Regions from separate parts of the Methylobacterium synurae genome, predicted to be linked through region 2. Evidence: riboswitches for the same ligand, from Rfam matches in the RefSeq annotation. Region 2 holds a riboswitch; each other region holds the start of a gene.
The links. A riboswitch is a leader RNA that binds a small molecule or an ion and turns the genes downstream of it on or off. The one in region 2 is predicted to bind cobalamin.
Positions count from the first base shown of each region.

Region 1: another riboswitch for cobalamin. It lies ahead of HBB12_RS09305 (CbtB domain-containing protein); the one in region 2 lies ahead of HBB12_RS24170 (TonB-dependent receptor).
Region 3: another riboswitch for cobalamin. It lies ahead of HBB12_RS20770 (TonB-dependent siderophore receptor); the one in region 2 lies ahead of HBB12_RS24170 (TonB-dependent receptor).

Region 1 is NZ_JAAQRC020000001.1:2,016,926-2,021,860, forward strand. Features, by position in the region: gene HBB12_RS09290 (prephenate dehydrogenase/arogenate dehydrogenase family protein) at 1-479, opposite strand, end outside; gene cobO (cob(I)yrinic acid a,c-diamide adenosyltransferase) at 679-1,284, opposite strand; gene cobU (bifunctional adenosylcobinamide kinase/adenosylcobinamide-phosphate guanylyltransferase) at 1,281-1,850, opposite strand; cobalamin riboswitch at 1,913-2,112, shown strand; gene HBB12_RS09305 (CbtB domain-containing protein) at 2,144-2,320, shown strand; gene HBB12_RS09310 (CbtA family protein) at 2,407-3,153, shown strand; gene HBB12_RS09315 (DUF1636 family protein) at 3,150-3,527, shown strand; gene cobW (cobalamin biosynthesis protein CobW) at 3,524-4,558, shown strand; gene HBB12_RS09325 (Uma2 family endonuclease) at 4,896-4,935, shown strand, end outside.
Region 2 is NZ_JAAQRC020000001.1:5,275,430-5,280,364, reverse strand. Features, by position in the region: gene HBB12_RS24175 (extracellular solute-binding protein) at 1-704, opposite strand, end outside; cobalamin riboswitch at 969-1,173, shown strand; gene HBB12_RS24170 (TonB-dependent receptor) at 1,431-3,560, shown strand; gene HBB12_RS24165 (PepSY-associated transmembrane domain-containing protein) at 3,560-4,935, shown strand, end outside.
Region 3 is NZ_JAAQRC020000001.1:4,510,602-4,515,536, forward strand. Features, by position in the region: gene HBB12_RS20760 (acetyltransferase domain-containing protein) at 1-357, opposite strand, end outside; gene HBB12_RS20765 (hypothetical protein) at 351-593, opposite strand; gene HBB12_RS20770 (TonB-dependent siderophore receptor) at 593-2,722, opposite strand; cobalamin riboswitch at 2,881-3,104, opposite strand; gene HBB12_RS20775 (TAXI family TRAP transporter solute-binding subunit) at 3,204-4,121, opposite strand; gene HBB12_RS20780 (putative bifunctional diguanylate cyclase/phosphodiesterase) at 4,328-4,935, opposite strand, start outside.

The sequences.
Region 1 (4,935 bases), 3.3 Mb from region 2:
ACGTCGAGCCCGAGGGCGCGGCGCAGGAAGGCGCCGACCCGTCGGGCGCGGTTCCCCCGCACCGGGCAGACCGCGATCTTGAGGCCGCGCAACCCGTCCCGCGCGCTCTGCGGCCCGAACAGCGGATGGGTGGCGACGATGTCGACGCCCGGCGGCAGGCCGGCGCGCATGATCGCGGCCGGCCGCACCTTCACCGAGCCGACATCGAGGACGAGTGCGCCGGGAATCAGGTGCGGGGCGACGTCGCACACCACCGAGGCGAGGGTCGAGACCGGGGTCGCCAGAATCACCACCGGGCAGGCGGCGGCCTCGGCGAGGCCGCACCGCGCGGCGCCGGCCGCCGCGAAGGCGGAATCGGGCGCGAACGGGTCGTGGACCCGCAGCGAGAACAGCGGCGCCAGATGCGTGGCGACGAGGCGGCCGAAGGCGCCGAAGCCGATCAGGCCGAGGGCGGGAAGCGGGATGGGGGAGGACGGCACGGGAGACCTCGGATGGGAGCGAGGCCGGCGGGTCCTGGTATCCTGGAGCCTCAACCGCCGGCATGTCGCAGCGGTTGAGAGATGACGAGCACCCTGCCGCTTAACTGAGCGGCGCGTAATAGAGTCCGGACAGGAAGAGGCTGGTCATGGCCGAGCCTCTACGCCGATCCGGCCCGGGTCGTCAATCGGAACGTGTCGATCAGAACTCGATCCCCTCCTGGGCCTTCACCCCGGCGGCGAAGTGGTGCTTGACCTGCCCCATCTCGGTCACGAGATCGGCGGCGGCGATCAGCTCCGGCTTGGCGTTGCGGCCTGTCACCACGATGTGCAGGTCCGGCCGGCGCCGGCTCAAGGCCTCCACCACCTCCGCGAGCGGCAGGTAGTCGTAGCGCAAGGCGATGTTGAGCTCGTCGAGGATCAGGAGCCGGACGGTCGGATCGGCCATCAGCGCCTCGGTCTGCACCCAGGCGGCACGCGCCGCCGCCACGTCGCGGTCGCGGTCCTGGGTCTCCCAGGTGAAGCCCTCCCCCATCGTGTGCCAGGCGACCTGATCGGCGAAACGCTCCAGGGCGAAGCGCTCGCCGGTCTCCCAGGCGCCCTTGATGTACTGCACCACCCCGACCCGCCAGCCGCGGCCGAGCGCGCGCAGCATCAGCCCGAAGGCGGCGGTCGACTTGCCCTTGCCCGGGCCGGTATGGACGATGAGCAGGCCCTTCTCGATCGTCTTGCCCGCCACCTCGGCATCCTGCACCGCCTTGCGCTTCTCCATCTTGGCGCGGTGGCGCGCCGCCTCGTCTCCGCTCATCGATCGTCTCCCTTGATGATCATCGGCAGCCCTGCCACCACCAGCACCACCCGGTCGGCGATGGTGGCGAGACGTTGATGAAGGCGGCCGGCTTCGTCGCGGAACCGGCGGGCGAGCGCGTTCTCCGGCACGATGCCGAACCCCACCTCGTTCGAGACCAGCACCAGCGGCCCCGGTGCCGCCTTGCACGCCTCGATCAGAGAATCGCGTTCCGCCGCCAGGTCGGCCGCCTCGTCCAGCATCGCGTTGGTCAGCCACAGGGTCAGGCAATCGACCAGCACGGGCCGGCCGGCCGGCGCTCCCCGGATCACCGTTGCGAGGTCGCGGGGCGCATCGACCGTCTCCCAGGGCGGGGGCCGGCGGGTGCGGTGCTCGGCGATGCGAGCAGCCATCTCGTCATCCCAGGCTTGCGCCGTCGCGACGTAGCGCCAGGGGCCTGCTTGCGCCTCGATCAGCCCCTCGGCGTAGCGGCTCTTGCCCGAGCGGGCGCCGCCCAGCACCAGGGTCAGGCGCGGGGCGGCGCGATTCGGGTCCGGCACGGGCCTCTCCTCGTCGAAATCTTGCATCGAAAACCTCGGGGCCGGAGGTGTCGCGGCAGCCGGCGTCGATTGCAAGCCCGTTCCCGACCCGCTAGGGTCGGCGCGACGGTGCCTCGGTGACGAGGTGAAAAGGGAACGCGGAAGCCGGAAGCCTCCGGCGGGCCGCGGCTGCCCCCGCAACTGTGAGCGGTCGAACACGGTCCGCCATCGGCCACTGGAGCGATCCGGGAAGGCGGTGGGCCGGCACGAGGCCGCGAGCCAGGAGACCTGCCGTCACCCCTTCTCTCTCGACGCCGCCGGTGGGGCGGCAGGAGTTCGTCATGGTCGCGATCACCCGGTCCCTCTCCCCCGCCCTGGTCGGCGAGCGCCTGAGCGCCGTCCTCCTCGCCGCCACCCTCGGCGTCGGCCTGCTGTTCGTCTCCGGCTTCGCGCCGGTGGTCGCCCTGCACAACGCCGCGCACGATTGGCGCCACTCCGCCAACTTCCCCTGCCACTGACCAGGGCCGAATCCTTTCGGGCCGTGCGGCCTGCGCCCTGACCGGGCGTGGGCCCGCGGCCCTTTGGTCGTGCAGGTGATCCTCCCATGACGAAACGTCTGCTCGCCGCGGCCCTGGTCGCCGGCTTCCTGGCCGCATGCGTGGCCTCCGCGCTGCAATTCGCCCTCACCTCGCCGCTGATCCTGGCGGCGGAGAAATACGAGACCGCCGAGGCCGTCGCCCCCGCCCGTCACGCCTTCGCCAACCCGCTGATCGTGCTCGCCCATGCGGGCCACGACCATGGGGCTGAGCCGCAATGGCAGCCGGCGCCCGGCCTGCCGCGCCTCGCCTTCACGGCGCTCGCCACCCTGGTGAGCGGCGTCGGCTACGCGCTGCTTCTCGGCGCCGTGCTGGTCGCGACCGGCCGCGCGGTGACGCCCTCCGAGGCGCTGAAGTTCGGCATCGGCGGCTTTCTCGCCGCCAGCCTGGCTCCGGCGATCGGGCTGCCGCCGGAACTGCCCGGCATCGCCGCGGCAGGGCTCGAATCGCGCCAGCTCTGGTGGGTGGCGACCGCGCTCGCCACGGCGATCGGCCTCTACCTGGTGGCGATCCGCCGCGGGCCGGCCGCGATCGGCCTCGGCCTCGCCCTCATCGTCGCGCCGCATGTCTGGGGCGCCCCGCACGGGCCCGAAGAGATCTCCGCGATGCCGCCGGTCTTCGCGGCGCAGTTCGCGGCCCGGTCGCTGGCGATCGGCTTCGCCTTCTGGGCCGTGCTCGGCCTCGCCTTCGGCTGGGCCTGGGAGGCGGTGAGCGGGCCGAAGGGTTTTGCTCGCCGCAGCGAGGTGGCCGCGTGAGCGAACCCGTCACCCTCTACGTCTGCACCACCTGCCGCGACGCCGCCGATACAGGCGAAGGTCCCCGCGCCGGGGCCCGCCTGCACGACGCGCTGGCGCAGGCCCTCGCGGCCCGGCCCGGGGCGCCGATCCGGATCGAGCCGGTGGAATGCCTCTCGGTCTGCAAGCGGCCCTGCACGGTCGCGGTCGCGAGCCCGGGCCGCTGGACCTACGTCTACGGCGACCTCGACCCGAACATCGCCGCCGACACTATCCTCGACGGCATCGGCCTCTATGCCGGGACCCCGGACGGCATCGTGCCCTGGCGCGCGCGTCCGCAGGAATTCCGCAAGGGTGTCGTTGCCCGCATCCCTCCCGCGCCGGTGACCGCATGACCATCCTGAACAAGATTCCCTGCACCATCGTCACCGGCTTCCTCGGCGCCGGCAAGACGACGCTGGTGCGCCACGCCATCGAGCACAACGACGGAAGGCGGCTCGCGATCATCGTCAACGAGTTCGGCGATGTCGGCTTCGACGGGTCCTTGCTCGCCGAATGCGGCATCCCGGGCTGCGACGCCGACGCGGTGGTGGAACTGCCGAACGGCTGCATCTGCTGCACCGTCGCCGACGATTTCGTGCCGGCGCTGAACAAGCTCCTCGACCGGCCGGAGCCGCCGGAGCACATCCTGATCGAAACCTCCGGCCTTGCCCTGCCCAAGCCCCTGGTCCAGGCCTTCAACTGGCCGGCGATCCGCTCGCGGGTCACCGTCGACGGCGTGGTGGCGGTGGTGGACGGCCCGGCGGTCGCCTCCGGCGCCTTCGCGGACGATCCGGAGGCGATGGCGGCGCAAGCCGCGGCCGATGCCAGCGTCGATCACGAGAACCCGCTGGAGGAGGTGTTCGAGGACCAGCTCCTCTGCGCCGACCTCGTGGTGATGAACAAGTCCGACCTTCTCGACGAGGCCGAGCGGGCGCGGGTCCGCGCGGAGGTCGAGGCGCACCTGCCGCGGGCCGTCAAGCTGGTCGAGACCGCCCATGGCGCGCTCGATCCCCGCGTGCTGCTGGGCCTGAATGCCGCCGCCGAGGACGATCTCGCCTCCCGCCCGTCGCACCACGAGACGGAGGAGGATCACGACCACGACGATTTCGAGAGCGTGGCTCTGCCGGTGAAGGCGGCGGGCTCGCCCGAGGATCTGGCCGCACGGGTGGCGAAGGCCGCCGAGGTGGCGGGGGTGTTGCGGATCAAGGGCTTCTGCGCCGTCGCCGACAAGCCGATGCGCCTCGTCGTCCAGGGCGTCGGCCGCCGCGTCGCCCACCATTACGACCGCCCCTGGCGCCCGGGCGAGCACCGGGATGGGACGCTGGTGGTGATCGGGCTCACCGGGTTCGACAAGGACGCGGTGGCGGCGGCGTTGAAGGGCTGACGGGCTCACGCTCCGGTTCGTGCACGTCCCGTCTCCGCGCAGCCGCAGGCTTGTCCGGGGAAAGGACGTGGCGCTGCTGACCCCCTCCCCCTCTGCGGGGGAGGGTGGCGAGCGAAAGCGAGCCGGGAGAGGGGACGCCGCTTCCGGAGAGGGCAGACCCGTTGTGAAGAGCGCCCCCGGGAATATCGTCGCGCTGCCCCTCTCCCGGCCTACTTCGTAGGCCACCCTCCCCCGCAGAGGGGGGAGGGAGAAACCCGCGCTATACTTTCAAGTCGGCGCGGCCGAGGCCATATCGTCGGTCCCGAACGCCGAAACCCCTAGCCCGGGAGGGCATCGCATGTCGGAGCCTGCGCCGCGGCGCTGGAGCGTGCAGGAGT
Region 2 (4,935 bases):
GGGTAGTAGTCGACCGTCTCGCCGATCGCCTTCAGGTAGTCCCAGGTCTTGTCCCAGCCCTTGTCCGGGTCCTTGGGGTCCTTGTCGCCGAGGATGTAGGGCAGGCCCATGATCCAGGTGCGGCCGGGACCGGAATTGGCCGGACGGGCATACATGAACTTGCCCTTGTTCTGGCGCGCCCAGGCCAGAAGCTCCTCGGCGCTCGTCGGCACCGTCTTCACCCGCTCGGGCATGTACTCGATCAGCGGGCCCGACGGGTACCAGGCGACGCACAGGCCCCGGCCCTGCGCCAGGCCGTTCAGCCTGAGCGCGGCGGGCTGATAGATGTCGGCGGGCTTCGGCAACTGCCCGGCATAGGGCTTCAGGTCGATCCACAGCGTCTGCTCGATGCCGGCGGCGATGCCGTCGGTGCCGGTGAGCACAAGGTCGATGTCGACCCGGCCGGCGGCCTGCTGGGCCTTCAGCTTCGAGGGCAGTTCCGGCGCCGGCGCCTTGGTGAAGGCGAAGCGCGAGACGATGCCGGGCTTTGCCCGGCGATAGGCCTCGATCGCCTTCTGGGTGAGCGCCAGGTTGCCCGCGACATCCACCACCGTGACGACGACGGGCGAGGTCGGCAGGGCGAGGTTCGCCCAGGCGCGCCCGCCGAGGACGAGCCCCGCCCCGGCCGCGAGCCCCGCGACCGCATTGCGGCGTGTGATCGTCATGTTTCCCCCGTTTTGCTGCCTGCGGGCTCTGCCGGCCCTTGAGCGACGACGGATCGCTCCATACTTTCATCCATTGGTGCACTAATATTTTAGGGCGTCAAGTCTGCCGTTGCGACAGGTCGCCGGGCTCCGCGCCGCGTTGCGCTATCGACCGGGGGGACAGTGGACCGGATCGCCACTGCGCGGGCGGCCCATCCGGCGAGGCGCCGCGCATCGCTCCCGTGAGCGACCGCGCGATCACCATTGCTCCTTCGTAACCGAATCGCTAAGCTTGCCTCCGACGGTTCCCTCCGGGGATCAAAAGGGAACGCGGTGAGGGTGACGAGCCCGAAGCCGCGGCTGCCCCCGCAACTGTAAGCGGCGAGCCTTCCATCACCTTACGTCACTGGGGATCCTCGACGCTCCCTGGGAAGACGATGGCAGGCGCTGACCCGTGAGCCAGGAGACCTGCCGTCAGCCGTGGTCACACGCGAGCACGTCGGGCGGGGTGTCCTGATGGGTGTCGAGGCGAGAGGCGAGGAGCCTTCGCCCCGCTGTCGTTCGCGGTGACGTGCCACAGCCTCGCGCCGTCCCGCCATGCTCGCTCCCCTCCCCTCCCGATCCGCCGACAGGACGCGCGCAATGCGTCCTGCAGATCGTCCGGGAGAGTGGAAATGTAACTTTATAACGTTACATTTTTTGCGAGACCGGCTACGGACGGGGCGCCATCCTGCCCTGGACTCTTCCATGCCCGCGCTCCGCGCCCGTCGCTCCACCGCCCTCGCCGCCACCGTCCTGCTCGTTGCCGCCCCTGCTTGCGCCGAGGAGATCAGCCTCGACCGCATCGACGTCGCGGGGGGCCGCAACCGCGAGGAGGCCGCGCCCGGCCTCAACCTCGCGACGCCGTCGCGCTCGGGGTCCCGCCTCGGCCTCACCCCGCTCGAGACCCCGGCGAGCCTCGACATCATCAGCGGCGAGACCGTCCGGGCCCGGGGCCAGAACACCGTCGAGGAGGCGGTGACCCAGAACGCCGTCGGCATCACCAGCATCGCGGCGCCCGGCAACGGCAACCTCGCCTTCACGGCGAGGGGCTTCGCCGGGGCCGGCTCGGTGCAGCAGCTCTATGACGGCACGCGGCTCTATGTCGGGGCCGGCACGGTCACCTTCCCGTTCGACACCTGGTCGGCGGAGCGGATCGAGGTCCTGCGCGGCCCGGCCTCGGTGCTCTACGGCGAGGGCGCGATCGGCGGCATCATCAACGTGGTGCCGAAGAAGCCGGTCTTCACGCCCATCGGCGAGGCGCGGGCGGCGATCGGCTCGGACGGCCTGGCGCGGCTCGCCCTCGACAGCGGCGGGCCGGTCGGCGAGAACCTGGCCTACCGGTTCAATCTGAGCGGCAACCGGGCCGACGGCTGGGTGAAGCCCGACGGCGACTTCCGTGATGTCGCCCTCTCGGCCGCGGTGACCTGGCGGGCGGCGCCCGACCTGAGCGTCACCCTCTCGCACGATCTCGGCTATAACGAGCCGACCCGCTACTGGGGCTCGCCGCTCGTCGGCACCCGGGTGCCCGACCGCTTGCGCTTCACCAACTACAACATCCAGGATTCGCAGATCGCCTGGTTCGACAACTGGACGCAGTTGCGCACCGAGTGGAACCCCACCCCCGACATCACGATCCGCAACACCGCCTACCGGCTCTCGACCGAGCGGCATTGGCGCGACGTCGAGCAATACACCTACCAGCCGGCGACCGGCCTGATCCGGCGCAGCGACTACATCGAGATCTTCCATCACGAGGAGCAGATCGGCAACCGCCTCGATGCGACGTTCCGCGGCAGCCTGTTCGGCTTCAAAACGTCGACGGTCGTGGGCTTCGACGTCAACCACGTCGATTTCCGCCGCGACAGCAACTCCCCCTTCGACGGCGAGAGCGTCGTCGATCCGTACAATTTCGCCCAAGGGCGCTTCATCAACGTCACGGGGACCCGCACCGACATCGTCTCGCGCACCCGCCAGGCCTCGGTCTTCGCCGAGAACCGGCTGGAACTGACGCCGCAACTCGCCCTGGTGACCGGGGTCCGCTACGACGCGCCCCGGGTGGCGGTGAACCGGCCGCTCGCGGGTGCCGCCTTCGAAAAAACCTTCGATTCGGTCAGCACCCGCGTCGGCGCCGTCTACACCCCGACACCCGACCTCGCCCTCTACGCGCAATACGCCACCGCCGCCGATCCCCTCGGCAGCCTGATCACCACCAGCGTGGCGCAGTCGCAGTTCCAGCTCGCCACCGGCGAACAGGTCGAGGCCGGCGCCAAGGGCCTGTTCGACAATGGCCGCGGCGAGTGGACCTTCGCCGCCTACCACATCCGCAAGGACAACCTGCTGACCCCGATCCCCGACCGGCCGACGGAGGTGGCCCAGGTCGGCAGCCAGTCGTCCCGCGGCGTCGAGGTCGCCTTCGCCTACCAATTGTCCGATGCGTGGCGCATCGAGGCCAACACCGCCCTGCTGCGGGCCCGCTACGACAACTTCGCCCAGACGATCAACGGCGCCGCGGTGTCGTTTACCGGCAACGTCCCGGTCGACGTGCCCCAGCGCGTCACCAATGTCTGGCTGGCCTACGCCTTCGCGCCGGGCTGGGTGGCGCGGCTCGGCGTCAACGATGTCGGGCCGGTCTTCAGCGACTTCGCCAATACGGTGAAGCGGCCGGGCTACACGCTCCTCAACGCCACCCTCGACTGGCAGGTGACGCCGACCTCGCGCCTGTCGCTGCGCGGCTACAACCTCACCGACCAGCTCTACGCGATCTCGGGCAACACCAATTCCTGGCTGCTCGGCCGCCCGCGCTCGGTCGAGCTCGCCTATCACGTCACGTTCTGATGAAAGGTGTCGTCAAGCGCCTGAAGCGATGGCTGCATCTCGGCCATCGCTGGCTCGGCATCGCGACCGCGCTCTTCATCGTCACCTGGTTCGTCTCCGGGCTGGTGATGCTGGCCGTCGGCTTCCCCGCCCTCACCGAGGCGGAGCGGGTCGCGGCCTTGGGGACGCTCCGCCTCGACGCCGTGCGGCTGACGCCGCAGGGTGCGCTGGAGCGGTCGGGGAGCCCGCGCTTTCCCGCCCGCCTCACCCTGGCGATGCGGGGATCCGAGCCCGCCTACTGGATCACGCAAGGAGACGGGCGGCGCCAGGCGCTCTCGGCGGTGACCGGCGAACCGTTCCCGCCCCTCACCGGGGAGGCTGCGGCGGCGCTCGCCGCCACCCATCCGGCTTCCCGCCACACGGTCGATCTCGGCCTCGTCACCCGCGACCAGTGGACGGTGACGGCGCGCTTCGATCCGCTGCGGCCGTTCCGCCTCGTGGGCTTAAGCGACGCGGCCGGGACCGAGCTGTACCTCTCCGCGGCCACGGGGGAGCTCGCCCTCGACACCACCCGGACCGAGCGGGTGTGGAACTGGGCCGGCGCCGTGACCCACTGGATCTACCTCACGCCGCTGCGGGCGCGGGCGGGGCTGTGGCAGGACGTGGTGCTGTGGGTCTCAGGCATCGCCCTCGCCGGGGGAGTGAGCGGCTACGTGCTGGGCTTCGTCCGGCTGATGCGCGGCCGACTCACGCCGTATCGCGGCTGGGCCGCCTGGCACCACCTCGTCGGCGTGGCGGGCGGCCTCGTCGTCGTCACCTTCCTGCTCAGCGGCTGGCTGTCGATGAACCCGCGCGGCTGGTTCGGGCCCCGCGCGCCCGACGCCGCCATGCGGGCGGCCTATGCAGGGCAGACGGCCCCCGTCTTCCCCGCTCGGACCGACGCCCTCGCGGGAGCGCCCGCCGGCACCGCCGCGCTCGATTTCGCCTGGATCGGCGGAAAACCCATCGTCGTCGCCACCGGCCCGGGCGGCGCGGCCCCGTGCTGCGGCACCGCCCCGACGCCGGACGCGATCGTGGCGGCGGCCCGCGCGATGCTGCCGGGGGCGGCGTTGCGCTCCGTGACCCGGCTCGAGGCGCCGGATGCCTACTGGTACGACCGCCACGGCGCCCCGCCCCTGCCGGTCCTGCGGCTCGCCTTCGACGATCCGGCCGGAACCTGGTTCCACATCGATCCCGCCACCGGCACGATCCTGGGGCGGACCGACCGCAGCGGGCGGACGAACCGCTGGCTGTTCGATGCCCTCCACACCCTCGATGCCGGCCCCCTGGCGCAACACCCGGCCCTGCGGCTGACGGTGATCGTCGCCTTCAGCGCCCTCGGCCTGGTGGTGTCGGG
Region 3 (4,935 bases), 760 kb from region 2:
GACCGGCGGCAGCATCCGGCCGGTCCAGGCGAGGTTCACCAGCGTGACCTCGAGCCCGACCAGGAACAGGCCGCGGGTGAGGAGAAAGCGCGCCGTCGCGCCAGTGCCGTGCCGGCGCGCGTAGAGGCTCGCCGAGAGGCCGGTGAGCAGGAGGAAGACCGGTGCGCAGAGATGCGAGATCAGCCGCGTCACCACGAGGTCGGGCGCGGTGACGCTCAGATCCATCGGGTCGCGGACCTGGGCGTGGACGTAGAAGATGTCCCGCACGTGATCGACCAGCATCAGCAGCATGACGAAGCCGCGCAAGGCATCGATCGAGCCGATGCGGGCGGTGGGGGTATCCGGCGCCGTCACGATGCCGTCTCGGAGGCCAGCCGCGAGAGGAGCCGGCGCACGTCGGGCGGCGTCCAGACCCGGCCGCCGCGGGGCTTGCGCACCCCGCGCCGGGTCAGGGAGGCGGCGATGCCCTCGGGCGTCCCGCCGGCCTCCGCCGTGATGGCGGCCAGGACCGGCGCGAGACGCTGGCGGTAGTGCCGGGCACGGGCGGCGGCTGCATCCCGGCCGGCATCGCCCTTGCGGAGAACGGCCGCCATCAGAACCGCACCGACAGGGTGCCGGTGAACCGCCGCGGGGCACCCGGATAGACCCGGAAGACGTTGAGCGAACTCTCGTAATAGGTGGTGTCGAAGATGTTCTCGACGTTCAGGCCGAAACGGACGTTCTCCCACTTGTAATAGGCCAGCGCGTCGACGGCGATGTAGCCCGGCAGCCGGAAGGCGCCGCCATTGGCGTCGCCCGCCCGCTCGCCGACGGCGCGCACGCCGCCGCCGATCCCGAACCCCTTCCAGGGGCCCTCCTGCGCCTCGTGCACCGCGAGCAGGCTGCCCGAGTGGCGCGGCACGTTGATGAGCGGGGCACCCACCGGCAGCACGTTGTCCTTCGTGACGACGGCGTCGGCGAAGACGTAGCCGGCCAGGACCTTGATCGACGGCGAGAGCTGGCCGGCCGCCGTGAACTCGAAGCCCTGGCTGCGCACCGCGCCGGCGGCGATCGAGAAGCCGGTGTTGTTGGGATCGGCGGTGAGGACGTTCTGGCGCTCGACCCGGAAGGCGGCGCCGGTCAGGCTTAAACGCCCGCCATACAGGTCGAGCTTGGTGCCGACCTCGTAGCCGAGGCCAGTCTCCGGCGCGAACGGGCCGTTGAACGACGAGGCGGCCGCGTCGGGCCCGATATTCGGCCGGAAGCTCGTGCCGACATTGGCGTAGAGCGACAGCTCCGGCAACGGCTGGTAGACGAGGCCGGCCCGGGGCGTGGCGGCGAAGTAGGTCTGGTCGCTCCGGACCCCGGTGGTGCGCTCGCGGAACGACTGCTCGAAGAAGTCGAACCGCACGCCGACCAGCGCCTTCCACTCGGGCGACAGCGCGATCTGGTCCTGGGCGTAGAGCGCCGTGTTGGTGACCTGCTCGAACCCGTTGGTCTGACGGGTGTAGTTCGGAAGCAGCCGGCCGTAGACCGGGGCGTAGATGTCGAGGGAATAGGGATCCTGGCGGGTGTTGGAGCGGATCTGCTGGTAGGTGCCGTCGGTGCTCTCGCGCTCGAAGCCCAGCAGCAGGGTGTGGCCGATCCCGGCGGTATCGAAGCGCCCGACCAGCTCGGCCTGGCCGAGGGCCACGGCGGCGCGGTAGTTGCGATAGTTGCGGTCGCGCAGGACCGTGCGGTTGTCGGCGGCGATGTCCCGCACCTCGACCGCCTCGCCGGCGAGCGAGTTGGAGTTGAGGTAGGTGGCAAGCCGCATCTGCCAGTCGGCATCGAAGCGGTGGTCGACCCGGATCTGCATCGAGTCGTTGGTCTGCCGGATGCTCTGGCCCGGCTCGCCGAGGAAGCGCGAGATCGGCAGGAACCCGAGCCGGTTGTCGATCGCGATGACGCCGCGGTCGAACACCGTGCGGTTCCTCAGGAACTCGGTCTCGACCGTGACCTTGGTGTCGGGCGTGACCTGCCAGCTCACGACGGGGGCGACGAACAGCCGGTCGCCGTCGACGAAATCGCGAAAGCTGTTCTGGCGCCCGGCCGCGAGGTTGAAGCGGTAGAGGAGCGTGCCGTCCTCGTTGAGCGCACCGCCCGAATCGACCGTGCCGCGGACCTGCTCGAACGAGCCCCAAAGCCCGCCCATCTCGACGAAGCGTTCCGCGGTCGGCTGCTTGGTGATGATGTTGACGAGGCCGCCCGGGTCGCTGCGCCCGAACAGGCCGCCGCCGGGGCCCTTCAGCACCTCGATCCGCTCGACGTTCTGGGCGTCGGGCGGCGGCGGGAACCCGCGGTTGAGGGGAAAGCCGTTCTTGTACAGCTCCGAGGTGGTGACGCCCCGGATGGCGTAGCTGAAGATGGTGAGGCCGCCGAAATTGTTCTGCTGCGCGACGCCCGGCATATAGGTGAGGACGCGGTCGACCCGCGTCGCCGCGAGGTCGGTGACGACCTCTCGCGGCGCGACGGTGACGACCTGCGGCACGTCGCGCTGGGGCGTATCGGTCTTCGTGCTGCTCACCGCCCGGTCGCCGCGAAAGCCCGGGGTCGGGCCGATGAGCCCGATCGTGCCGGCGGCGGAGGGCGCCGGGAGCGCAGGGGCGCCCGCCACCACGACCTCGTCGAGGGCGATGGTCTCCTGCCCGTGCGCGGTGCCGGCCGCGAGGCTCAACCCCAGGGCGGTCGCCAGGGCGGGCATGGGATGATGAAGAGGCGGGCGGGTTCTCAACGAAGCATACTCGATGTTGCCGCGCGAATGCGTCCGGGCGAGTGGCAGGCCGAAGGCCGCGCGAAAATCGCGCGGCGCACAGCCCGACCGCTCCCCCGGGCCGCACCGCCCGCGGGACGTGACCGCGCCGCGAGGCGCATGCCGAGGCAGGTCTCTAGCTCGCGGAGCACCGGTCCCGCCTCGCCTTCCCGGTGCCAGGCGCACCAGTGGCTTTCGGCGGCGGGTCATCTCCGCTCACAGTTGCGGGGGCAGCCTCGGCCTCACCGCGGATGCTCCCGCATCCGATGGGGTCACCGAGCTCCCGCTTCGCCCGCGGGCTCAGCACCCGGGGAACCTTGGCGGCACCATCCATGGCAGCCCGACCGTGCGTAAGCAACACTCGGAAACGCAATGTAATAATGTTGCCGAACTTGTGTCCACAGGAACACACCGGCCGGCGACGGGCCCGGGCCTACTCGCCGCGCAGGAAGGCCGCCGTCGCCGGATGGAGCCAGGATGCCGGAACCGCCCCCGACAGGTCGCGGGGGTCGCTCGGCCGCTCGTGCGGCAGGTGCCGGGCGAGGGCCGGCTTCGCCTTGTCGATCGCTGCGACGAAGCGGGCCACCGCCGCCGGGTCGAGGCCGGGCTTGCCGAGGATGAAGCTCCACGATCCCACGGTGTCGATTGCCGCGTCCTGGCCCGGGAAGGTGCCGGGCGCCACGGTGATGCGCCGCAAGGACGGGCTCGCCGCCAGGATCGCCGGAAGAGCCGTCGCCGGGGGGCCGAGGAAGCGAGCCCCGCCCGGACCCTCGGCCATCGCCCGGAAGCCCGGCCAGCCGGTGCCGCCGCCGAACAGGGCCGCGGCCTGGCCTGCCCGTACCATCGCCGGGCCGTCGCCGGCACGGTCGAGGAGAATCGGCCCGATGTCGCGCTCGGGGTCGATGCCTGCCCCGCGCAGGATCGTCCGGCCCATGGCGGTGAGGCCGGAACTGCGCGTGCCCAGGGCCACCGGTTGCCCGCGCAGGTCGTCGAGGCTGCGAACCGGGCTGTCGGCCGGCACCACGAACAGGCCCGGCGCCGCGTAGACCGGGGCGATCACGGTCACGGCCGGCGGCGCGCCCTGCTGGCCAAGCGCCTCGTAGGCGTATTCGCCCTGGACGAGGCCGAGATCGACCCGTCCGTCACGCAGGAGAACCAGGTTCTCGGTCGAGCCCTTGCTGGAGCGCAACTCCACGGTGAGATCCGGGTCCACCTCCCGGATCGCCGCCGCCAGCGCCTCGCCATAGGCCGGGAAGCCGCCGCCGGGCGTCGCGGTGGCCAGGACGAGGCGCAGGGGCTCGCCAGCATGGGCGGAGGTTAGGAGACCGATCCAGGCGGCTGCAGCGATCAACCTGCGATTCAACATGGGTTAAGGTGTCCTCGACCGTCCCGACGGTGGTGCCACCCGGCCCGCCTCCGCTCAAGCCACGGCTCACGCCGTCCACCGGCATAGGGGCCGCCTGCGGTGCCACGCATGCGATCGGGCCGTCACCTCCCCTGCCCGTCGACGGTCGGGTTGCCGTTCCGGCGGCGGGCCTGCCCCGCCCGCCGGAAGCCTCACGCCGCCGCGTTCTCGTCTCCAGGCTCCTCGCTCGTATGCTCGGCGAAATGGGCGATTGGGCCGGGGCGGCCGAGAAGATAGCCCTGCGCCTCGTGGCAGTTCTCGGCCCCCAGGAAGGCGAGCTCGGCCGAGGTCTCGACGCCCTCCGCCAGGACCGGCAGGCCCAGCCCCCTCCCTAAGCCCAGCACCGCCCGCATGATCGCCGCGGTCTCGTGGTTGACGTCGACGGCGCGGATGAACGACCGGTCGATCTTGATCTTGTCGAACGGGAAGGCGCGCAGGTTCGACAGGGACGAGTAGCCGGTGCCGAAATCGTCCATGGCGATCCGCACCCCCATCGCCTTGACCCGGCGCAGGGCGGCGAGCGCCCGCACCGGATCGCGCACGAGCGCCGTCTCGGTGATCTCGAGTTCGAGCCGGGCGGGAGAGAGGCCGGTGGTGATCAGGACCTCGTGGACGAGCTCGGCGAAGCCCGGGGCGTGGAGCTGCACCGCCGAGACGTTGACGGCGATGCGCAGCGGCTTGTCCCACGAGGCCGCCTCGCGGCAGGTCTCGCGCAACACCCACTCGCCGATGCCGAGGATGCTGCCGGTCTCCTCCGAGA